3 regions of the Paenibacillus sp. FSL R5-0887 genome follow, and region 1 is predicted to be linked to each of the others. Evidence: riboswitches for the same ligand, from Rfam matches in the RefSeq annotation. Region 1 holds a riboswitch; each other region holds the start of a gene.
The links. A riboswitch is a leader RNA that binds a small molecule or an ion and turns the genes downstream of it on or off. The one in region 1 is predicted to bind thiamine pyrophosphate.

Region 1 (3,174 bases):
CCTATTTACCGTTTGCTGCACATGTCCTTTTTCCACGCAGGAAGGATGCCGACTCGTTTCGCCGTTTTTCCAGAGTAAATAATCTCGACTGCATTCTGGAGATTCCGCAGCAATCTATATTTTTCAAAATTCTCTCGACGGATATATTCATATGCCCTTTTCAGCTTGGATTCGTGACGATACGTGTCCAGCTGGAGGGGGATTCAATTCCCTTTAGTATTGCCCTAGAATTCGCAGATCGTTTCCGTGCGCTAGAGAATACCTTCATACAGGATGATTACACTTATATTCATTGCGGGGAACAGACCTATGAGATGGTAGAGGATTTTGTCTTCCGAAATTTGGTGGATGGACTGGAGCCATATCTGGATCAATCGGATATCAATGGGGCTTATTTCGAGACCCTTCCTTTTTTCGTAGATGAAAGAATGCAGGTGCAAGCTTTTTATGGCTTTCAGAATGAAGAAAGCTCTGATGAGATTAGTGTAAATCTGCGCTATCGTGCCTCACAGCTTGATGGAATTGATCTGAACGGAAAGCCCTATGCCAGTGCCAGCGATCCAGCATATATTGCGAACTATTGTCATGAACACTCCTATAATCGCTGGGGTCCAGACACGTATTATATGATGAATGAGCAGACCTTTTGCTGCATGACCCGCGCTGAACAGGAGATTGCTGTTAGTCTAGCCAACCAGATGTACGGGCAATATTATTACGGATTTTTACTCAATATTTTCCACAAAATCGTTCTGCTAAAGCTAGCCAATATGCACTCCCGACTTCGGATTAATCATGATTATGAGGAAATAGACAATCTAATCTACTCCATTAATAAGTTCTCGGCAAAGTTCTACTTCTTGGAGTTGATTTCCCAGTCGCAGGGCCGGGAGATATTTCTTCAGCTGCGTAAAGTATACGGAAACGATGCTTTGTTCGAGGAAGTGAAAGAAACCTTAAATGACCTGTTTCAGTATCAGGATAAGTTTCAATCCAAGCGACGGGATAATCTGCTGATGATTCTTACTGTATTTACGGTAGTAAGCGGGATTTACGGCATGAATCAGGTCATTGACGATCTGGATGGAAAGATTCAATGGAGTAAAATGATTGGTTATTCTCCCTTTGAATTTCTTGCCCTCTTCGTGATCATGAGCGGGATTCTGATCAGCGTTGTCCTCACGCTAGGGGCGCTGGTTAGTGAGCTTAAACGGCGTCACCGCAAGAAATATAAAGATCTAGACTAGCAAAAAAGAAACTACTGGATTGGAAAAATTCAGGAGTGCACTACTAGACATTCCGAGTACAGCCGTCTATAATACACCGTATGCGAGAAATATAAGATATAAAGTATGGGTACAAAACTTATGCTTACTTATATTGCACATAGAAATACCCGTTAACTTCATAGAACCAGGGGTGCTGGAATTGGCCGGCTGAGATTGTATCCCACAAGATACTGACCCTTATACCTGATCTGGATAATGCCAGCGTAGGAATCGCCAATTGGTTCTGGTCCCTGTGACCTTAACTAACCTTGCGCCAAGCCAGCGTCCCGATCACTCGGGGCGCTTTTTTTGTAAGATCACTAAAAGATGTAGAAAAACGTACATACTACAACTTACGGTTCATGTTGTGAAGACGGGATTCTTGTAACCTTAAAGGAGAGAAGAAGACATGCACCTTAAAAAAGCACTTACGTTGTGCCTCACCTGTGTACTCATTCTTGCCATTGCCGGATGCGGCAGCAACAATGGGAATACAGCCGGAAACAAAGCAAATGCTACTGATCCAACTGCTTCGGCTGGGACGGATGCTCCAAAAGAGCTCACCAAAGTTAAAGTCGCACTCGACTGGACACCGAACACAAATCATACCGGTCTATACGTAGCTAAGGATCTTGGTTACTACGCTGAAGAAGGTCTGGACGTCGAGATCGTTCAGCCAGGCGCAGCGGGTTCTGATACTATGGTTACTTCTGGCGAAGCCGCATTTGGCATCAGCGCCCAAGAAGGATTAACGCTAGCCCGTCTACAAGGCGTGCCCCTTGTCTCGATAGCAGCTATTATTCAGCATAATACGTCGGGATTCGCTGCTCCAGTAGATCGCAATATTAAATCACCAAAGGATTTTGAAGGTAAAACCTACGGAGGCTGGGGCTCACCGGCCGAAGAAGCAGCCATGAAAGCTATCATGGATCCTGAAGGTGGCGATGTGAAAAAGGTGAAGCTGATCAGTATCGGTGAAGCTGATTATTTTACCGCCGTCAAACGTGACATTGATTTCGCCTGGATTTTCTACGCTTGGACTGGTGTTGAGGCTGAGTTGCGTGGCGAGCCATTGGATATGCTGTACTTAAAGGATTATGCGCCGCAGCTCGATTATTACACGCCTGTGCTGACGACGAGTGAGAAGCAAATTGCAGATCATCCTGATCTGGTGAAGGCCTTCATGAAAGCCACATCAAAAGGTTATCAATATGCCATAGATCATCCGGAAGAGGCTGCCGGTATGTTATCGAAGGCCGTTCCTGACCTGGACGCCGACCTTGTCCTAGCTAGCCAAAAATGGCTTAGCCCAAAATACAAGGACGATGCTGCCCGCTGGGGCGAGCAAAAAACCGAGGTCTGGCAAAATTACGGCGACTGGATGTATGATCTGAAGTTGCTGGATAAACCGCTGGATGCTGCTAGTGCATTCAGTAATGATTTTTTACCGGCGGAGTAAACAACAATTGTAATGAATTACTTCGTTATCAAAGTTGGCTTTTTGAACTTACCTTATAAAATGAGAGGATTGATTATTGTGGCTAACACCCTACTAAGCATTCAAGTAATTCCAAAAACTCCGAACAATGAGGATTCCATCCCATACGTAGATAAAGCGATTGAGGTCATTCAGAAATCCGGCGTTAAACATCAAGTGAATCCACTGGAAACCACAATGGAAGGTGAGCTTAGCGAGCTGCTGGAGGTTGTGCGTCAGATGCAGGAGGCGTTGATCGAAGCAGGCAGTCCAAGCGTAATTTCGCAGATCAAAATCGCTCATAATCCTAACGGAATCAGCATGGATAAATTGACGGAGAAATATCGGCCGTGAGATCGACCTGGAAGCTAATATGGCCGCCCCTTGTGGCGGTCGTCTTCTTTTTAACCGTATGGCAGCTATCTGTAT
Region 2 (3,174 bases), on a different contig from region 1:
CTGCCAGCGGTTTGCACCAAATGTTAATAATAAGTCCTTGTAAGTCTGGCCACTTGTACGAAGTCCATCATATGTACTCACTACGACTGGAAAAAAAGCCGTCAAAAACACCACAGCCACTTTGCTCCACAGCGTATATCCGAACCACATAATAAAAATGGGGGATAGCGCAATTAATGGGACCGTCTGGCTAATGATAAGGAAGGGATAGATGGCCTTTTCTACGGGGCGAAACAGGAACATTCCAATGCCCAGCAATACACCAAAAATCACAGAAAGGACAAAACCCACCAGTATCTCCTGTAACGTCGCCAATAAATGCTGTCCAAATAATAATTGCCTGTGCTCGATCAATGCGATGCCAATAGATGAAGGTGCAGGGAGAATAAAGGCTGGAATCAAGTGAAGGCGAACAGCTGACTCCCAGATTACAAGAATGAGCAGTACCAGAAGAAGGAAGGGACCATAGTTGTCTAGATGTTTTTTAAAAGGTATAGGTTGCATGCAATCTTCGCTCCAACTCTGCCCGTAGTGCTATAAACCGGGGTTCATAGTTCATCTTATAATGTCTTGGTTTTGGTAGATCGACATTGATCTCCTGTAATTCGCTGTGCGTACCGCCAGATAATAAATAAATCCGGTCACTGAGCAATAGTGCTTCTTCCAGATCATGAGTGATGAGCATAATCGTCTGATTCAGTTCACCCCATAACTCCAACAGCCAACGGTGTATCTCACGTTTGGTCATGGCATCGAGAGCGCCAAAGGGCTCATCCAGCAGCATAAGACCACTTCCGTCTCCAGCCACTAAGGTGCGCAGAAATGCTACTCGCTGTTTCATACCTCCCGAAAGTTCATGGGGATAAGCCTTCTCTACATCTGTTAAGCCGAAGCGGGCCAACATTTCCCGAATCTGAGTGATCGTTTTCTGTTTACTAAATCTGGGCTTGATCTCCCAGGGCAAAAGGCAGTTGTCGAGCACCGTTCTCCAAGGCAGCAATAAATCCTGCTGAGGCATATAAGCGATCTGACCTAAACGACTAGCGGTTGAGGGGAGCGTAGGGAGTTTTATTTTTCCATGAGTAGGTTCGAGTAAACCGGCAACCGTTTTGAAAAATGTGCTTTTCCCGCATCCGCTAGCACCTACTACGGAGACGAATTCCCCTTGCCTGATATCCATGGATAGATTTGCGAATACAGGGGGTTGTTCAGTTTCCGGAAAAGAGTAGGTTAGGCCTTGAATAGATAAAATGGTCGTGATGATCTAACCTCCTAATATTTTTGTGGAGCGTCTAAACAAATAAAGACCCATCCATTTCCAGAGGAAATGAATGGGTCAAAAAGTTCATTCTGCATAATAACACTTAACATGCTTGATGAAAATTCTGCTCCACTTCCCTCCGCTGGTATGATCCAGATCAGGTTCCAAGGGTCCGGAGCTTGAAGCTCCGTCTCAGTCGGCCGACTCCCCTAGTGAAATAACAGGTCCATATTAATTTGTTTATAAATATACCATATCTTTCTGAGAAGTAAAGAGAGAAAGAAGTGAAGGATTAATCCAAGATTGGGTAAGATATAAGTAGAAATCTAGTTAATATTACAATTCCGATGTATATAATCGGAAAAAAGTATTGACGATCATGTGATGGCAGTGTACTATTCAATTTACCGGAAAAAAACCGGATAGAGAGAGGGGATTTAATAATGAAAAAATGGAGTTTAACTATTATATTGGCGTTAACCGTGGTTCTTGTAGCGGCTTGCGGCAATAATTCGAATACCAATACGGCTGCTGAACCAACAGCTGGAACGAATGGTGGAGCAGCATCTTCAGCGCAAAACAGTTTGGAGGCTGTGAAGGCCAGCGGCAAATTGCGGATAGGTACAGAAGGGACTTATGCACCTTTTACTTATCATGACACTGCGGGGAAATTGACGGGTTTTGACGTGGAAATTGCCGAAGAAGTAGCCAAACGTTTAGGTGTTGAAGCTGAATTTTTTGAAACTCAGTGGGATGGTATTTTTGCTGGGATGGATGCGAAACGGTTTGATGTCATTTTTAATGAAGTTTCCATTAACGAAGATCGCAAAGTGAAGTATGATTTCTCTGAACCCTATATTGTATCCAAGGCAGTATTGATCGTGAGCGAAAACAATGAGGATATTAAGACCTTTGCTGATCTAAAGGGTAAAAAAGCCGGACAATCCCTGACCAGTAACTTATCCGACATCGCTCGTGAGAACGGTGCTGAAATCGTAGCTACGGACGGTTTCAATCAAGCGATGGACCTGCTGACTTCGGGACGTATTGATGCAACTGTGAATGATGGCTTGTCTTATCTGGATCTGAAAAAACAAAAACCAGATGCAAAAATTAAAGTGGTTGATGAGATTCCTGAAGGCTCACAAAGTGCCGCGGTATTCCTGAAAGGCAATGATGAGCTGGTGAATGCGGTCAGTGATGCGATTAAAGAGATGAAAAGTGATGGAACGTACTTGAAAATTTCCGAGAAATACTTTGGAGCTGACGTTTCAAAATAATACAAGGCTAGCAAGGCTAATTAAGCCTAGAAGCTAAAAAGGATGTCTGAATAATGGATGACCGCAAAATACAAATTTTCTTAGATACACTGCTACCCCTGCTTAAAGCCGGGGTGGCTTTTACCATTCCGTTGGCGCTACTTTCCTTTGTGCTTGGATTGATTTTGGCGATCCTAACCGCGTTGGCACGTCTTTCACCGTGGGTAATTCCGAAGCTAATCGCCCGTTTTTATGTATGGGTCATTCGGGGAACCCCGTTGTTAGTGCAGCTATTTATTATATTTTATGGTTTGCCGGCTGTTGGTATTGTACTCGACCCTTTCATTGCCGCCACCATTGGATTTACCCTTAGCGTAGGGGCTTATTCATCGGAAATCGTACGCGCTGCTATCCTGTCGATACATAAAGGCCAGTGGGAAGCTGCCTTCTCAGTCGGGATGACTCGTGGGCAGGCTCTGCGCCGCGTAATTCTGCCACAAGCTGCACGCGTTTCTGTACCGCCGTTATCCAATTCTTTTATTAGCTTGGTCAAAGATACATCGCTTGCAGCGATCATCACCTATACGGAGATGTTTAGAACTGCTCAGCAGGTAGCCTCTACCACTTATGAGCCTCTGCTGGTATACTCCGAAG
Region 3 (3,174 bases), 1.1 Mb from region 1:
GAAATGACGGATGAACTGTTGGATTTCTTCAGCTATGATTCCTATCCTCAGTTCTCTACTATTTTTTATGACCCGAATGAGCGGAATCCGCTGAATGATAGAGGCTGGGGACTGTCGTTATCTGTTGTTCGTTCGATATCCCCGAATTTCTGCATTATGGAGCAGCAGTCGGGCCCGGGTGGCTGGGTGAACCGGATGGATATGCCTTCTCCAAAGCCCGGGCAGATGCGGTTATGGACCTATCAGTCGATCGCTCATGGAGCAGATATGGTGTTATATTTCCGCTGGCGGACAGCTACGATGGGCAATGAAATTTATTGGCATGGAATCAATGACTATCATAATCAGCCTAACCGGAGAGTGCGGGAAGCGGGGCAGATCGGTCAGGAGCTGGCAGCAGCAGGTCATGCGTTTGTCGGTACTCGTAATCAGGCTAACATTGCTATTGTTCGTGATTATGACAATGAGTGGGATGGAGAATACGATGTTTGGCATGGCCCGTTTATGTGGAAGAGCAATAAGGAGTGGTACAAGGCGCTTCAGCGGAAGCATATCCCGAATGACGTACTCTATTTACGCAAAAAAACAACGCTGGAGGAGCTTGCAAGGTACGACGTGCTTATCTATCCTCACCCAGCGATTATGACAGATGAGACAGCAGCACTGCTGGATGAATATGTTCAGCAAGGCGGCAAACTGATCTTCGGCTGTAGAACCGGCTATAAGGATGAGCGCGGACAATGTTATATGCGTCCTTTCCCAGGTGCTGCTAAGGATCTATGCGGGATCACAGTTGAAGAATTCACAATGGTTAAGGGCAGTCGTCAGCCAACAACAATTAGCTGGTCGGGCGTGACCGAAGTCGTTACAGGAGCAGATGACTTTAATGATATTCTCAAAATAGAGGAAGCTTCGGTTGAAGTGATGGCGGTCTACGCCTCTGATTATTATGCGGGAAAACCGGCGGTAACTAGAAATCGTCGCGGCAAGGGTGAGGTTTGGTATTACGGAGCCGTATTTAATGAACAGGCAGCGGCTGAGATCATAAATTTAATTGATCTACAATCACCAGCAGATTGGCTGGAGCTCCCAGAAGAGGTAGAACTGCAAGTCCGTACCGGAGCTTCTTCCAGTTATGCTTTTTTGCTTAATTATAGTGAGACTCCTGTCACGATCCATCTTCATGAGACCAAAACAGATTTACTGAGCGGCACAACATTGTCGGGCGAGGTGCTTCTGGAAGGATTTGGGGTATTGGTGTTAAACTAACGTATACATTGATCTCACATTTGAGTAGATTTGGATAATTTTCTCTTTTCGGTTATACTTTGAAGTAGCAATTATATAGTCACGGGAGCTTGGTGGGACCAGGCTGAGAGGATAGTTATAACTATCGACCGTCAAACCTGATCTGGATAATGCCAGCGGAGGAAATGGAGTTCTATTTCTATTTGTCTACTCTAAGGCCGCATCTTATACAGATGTGGCCTTTTCTATTTGTGGGGGAGTAGACCGTCTCCGCTTGATCAAATCACCTTATAGGAGGAATTGAGATGACAAGCGAATTGAACAACGATCCAATCAATCTATCAGCTTTTCCAGCAAGTCAAAAAGTGTATGTAAAGGGTTCACGGCCTGATATTCAGGTGCCTATGCGGGAGATCTCACTTAGTCCAACTGCGGGCATAGACGGCGAAGAGGAGAATGCCCCAATTCATGTCTATGACACAAGCGGGGCTTACACGGATGCTAATATTCATACTGATATTCGTCAGGGGTTAGAGCCCAATCGTCTAAGCTGGATTGAGGAACGAGGGGATGCGGAAGCGTACGAAGGAAGAACCATGAAGCCTGAAGATAACGGGAATGCAACGGGAAAAGCTGTGGCGGAAGTGTTTCCAGCGCTCCATAGAAAACCTTTGCGAGCGAAAAAGGGGCGTAATGTCTCTCAAATGCATTATGCACGCAAAGGGATTATTACTTCGGAAATGGAATACGTTGCGATTCGTGAGAATGTGGCACCGGAATTTGTAAGAGATGAAGTAGCCCGCGGCCGCGCCATCATTCCAGCGAATATCAATCATCCAGAGAGTGAACCAATGATTATTGGACGCAATTTTTTAGTGAAGATCAATGCCAATATAGGAAATTCCGCAGTATCCTCATCCATAGAGGAAGAGGTAGAGAAGATGAGATGGGCCACCCGCTGGGGTGCAGATAATATAATGGATCTCTCAACAGGTAAAAACATTCATACGACACGCGAGTGGATCATCCGTAATTCTCCTGTTCCTATTGGAACGGTGCCTATCTATCAAGCGTTGGAAAAAGTGAATGGGAAAGCGGAAGATTTAACGTGGGAAGTATACCGTGATACGCTCATTGAGCAAGCGGAGCAAGGGGTTGATTATTTTACCATTCATGCGGGGGTTCTGCTTCGTTATATCCCGTTGACTGCACAACGTATGACAGGCATTGTTTCAAGAGGTGGCTCCATCATGGCGGCATGGTGTCTTGCGCATCATCAAGAGAACTTTTTATATACACATTTTGAAGAGATATGTGAAATCATGAAGCTGTACGATGTTTCTTTTTCCCTAGGCGATGGATTACGTCCGGGTTCGATTGCTGATGCGAATGATGAAGCACAATTTGCCGAGTTAGAGACGTTAGGTGAATTAACAGCTATAGCTTGGAGTCATGATGTACAGGTGATGGTAGAGGGTCCAGGACATGTGCCGATGCACTTGATTAAAGAGAATATGGATAAGCAACTTGAAACTTGTAACGAAGCCCCTTTTTATACATTAGGTCCACTGACTACAGATATTGCGCCTGGTTATGATCATATTACCTCTGCTATAGGTGCAGCGATGATTGGTTGGTTCGGTACAGCTATGTTATGTTACGTAACTCCGAAGGAACATCTTGGCCTGCCTAATAAGGAAGATGTACGTATAGGGGTCATTACTTATAAAATAGCGGCTCATGCCGCAGATTTGGCGAAAGGGCATAAAGGAGCACAAGACCGGGATAATGCTCTTTCGAAAGCCCGTTTTGAATTTCGTTGGCGTGATCAATTTCATTTATCGTTAGATCCTGAGCGAGCGCTCGAATATCATGATGAGACATTGCCTGCGGAAGGCGCTAAAACAGCTCATTTCTGTTCCATGT

Region 2: linked by a shared signal. The riboswitch ahead of MKY14_RS03705 (ABC transporter ATP-binding protein) and the one ahead of MKY14_RS25295 (ABC transporter substrate-binding protein) in region 1 are both predicted to bind thiamine pyrophosphate.
Region 3: linked by a shared signal. The riboswitch ahead of thiC (phosphomethylpyrimidine synthase ThiC) and the one ahead of MKY14_RS25295 (ABC transporter substrate-binding protein) in region 1 are both predicted to bind thiamine pyrophosphate.

The regions. Positions count from the first base shown of each region.
Region 1 is NZ_JBBOCE010000002.1:1,672,482-1,675,655, forward strand. It holds gene MKY14_RS25290 (hypothetical protein) at 1-1,247, shown strand, start outside; TPP riboswitch at 1,406-1,516, shown strand; gene MKY14_RS25295 (ABC transporter substrate-binding protein) at 1,678-2,727, shown strand; gene MKY14_RS25300 (thiamine-binding protein) at 2,806-3,099, shown strand; gene MKY14_RS25305 (ABC transporter permease) at 3,096-3,174, shown strand, end outside.
Region 2 is NZ_JBBOCE010000001.1:822,437-825,610, forward strand. It holds gene MKY14_RS03700 (ABC transporter permease) at 1-504, opposite strand, end outside; gene MKY14_RS03705 (ABC transporter ATP-binding protein) at 485-1,180, opposite strand; TPP riboswitch at 1,379-1,482, opposite strand; gene MKY14_RS03710 (amino acid ABC transporter substrate-binding protein) at 1,705-2,541, shown strand; gene MKY14_RS03715 (amino acid ABC transporter permease) at 2,595-3,174, shown strand, end outside.
Region 3 is NZ_JBBOCE010000002.1:2,817,661-2,820,834, forward strand. It holds gene MKY14_RS30380 (beta-galactosidase) at 1-1,269, shown strand, start outside; TPP riboswitch at 1,341-1,450, shown strand; gene thiC (phosphomethylpyrimidine synthase ThiC) at 1,554-3,174, shown strand, end outside.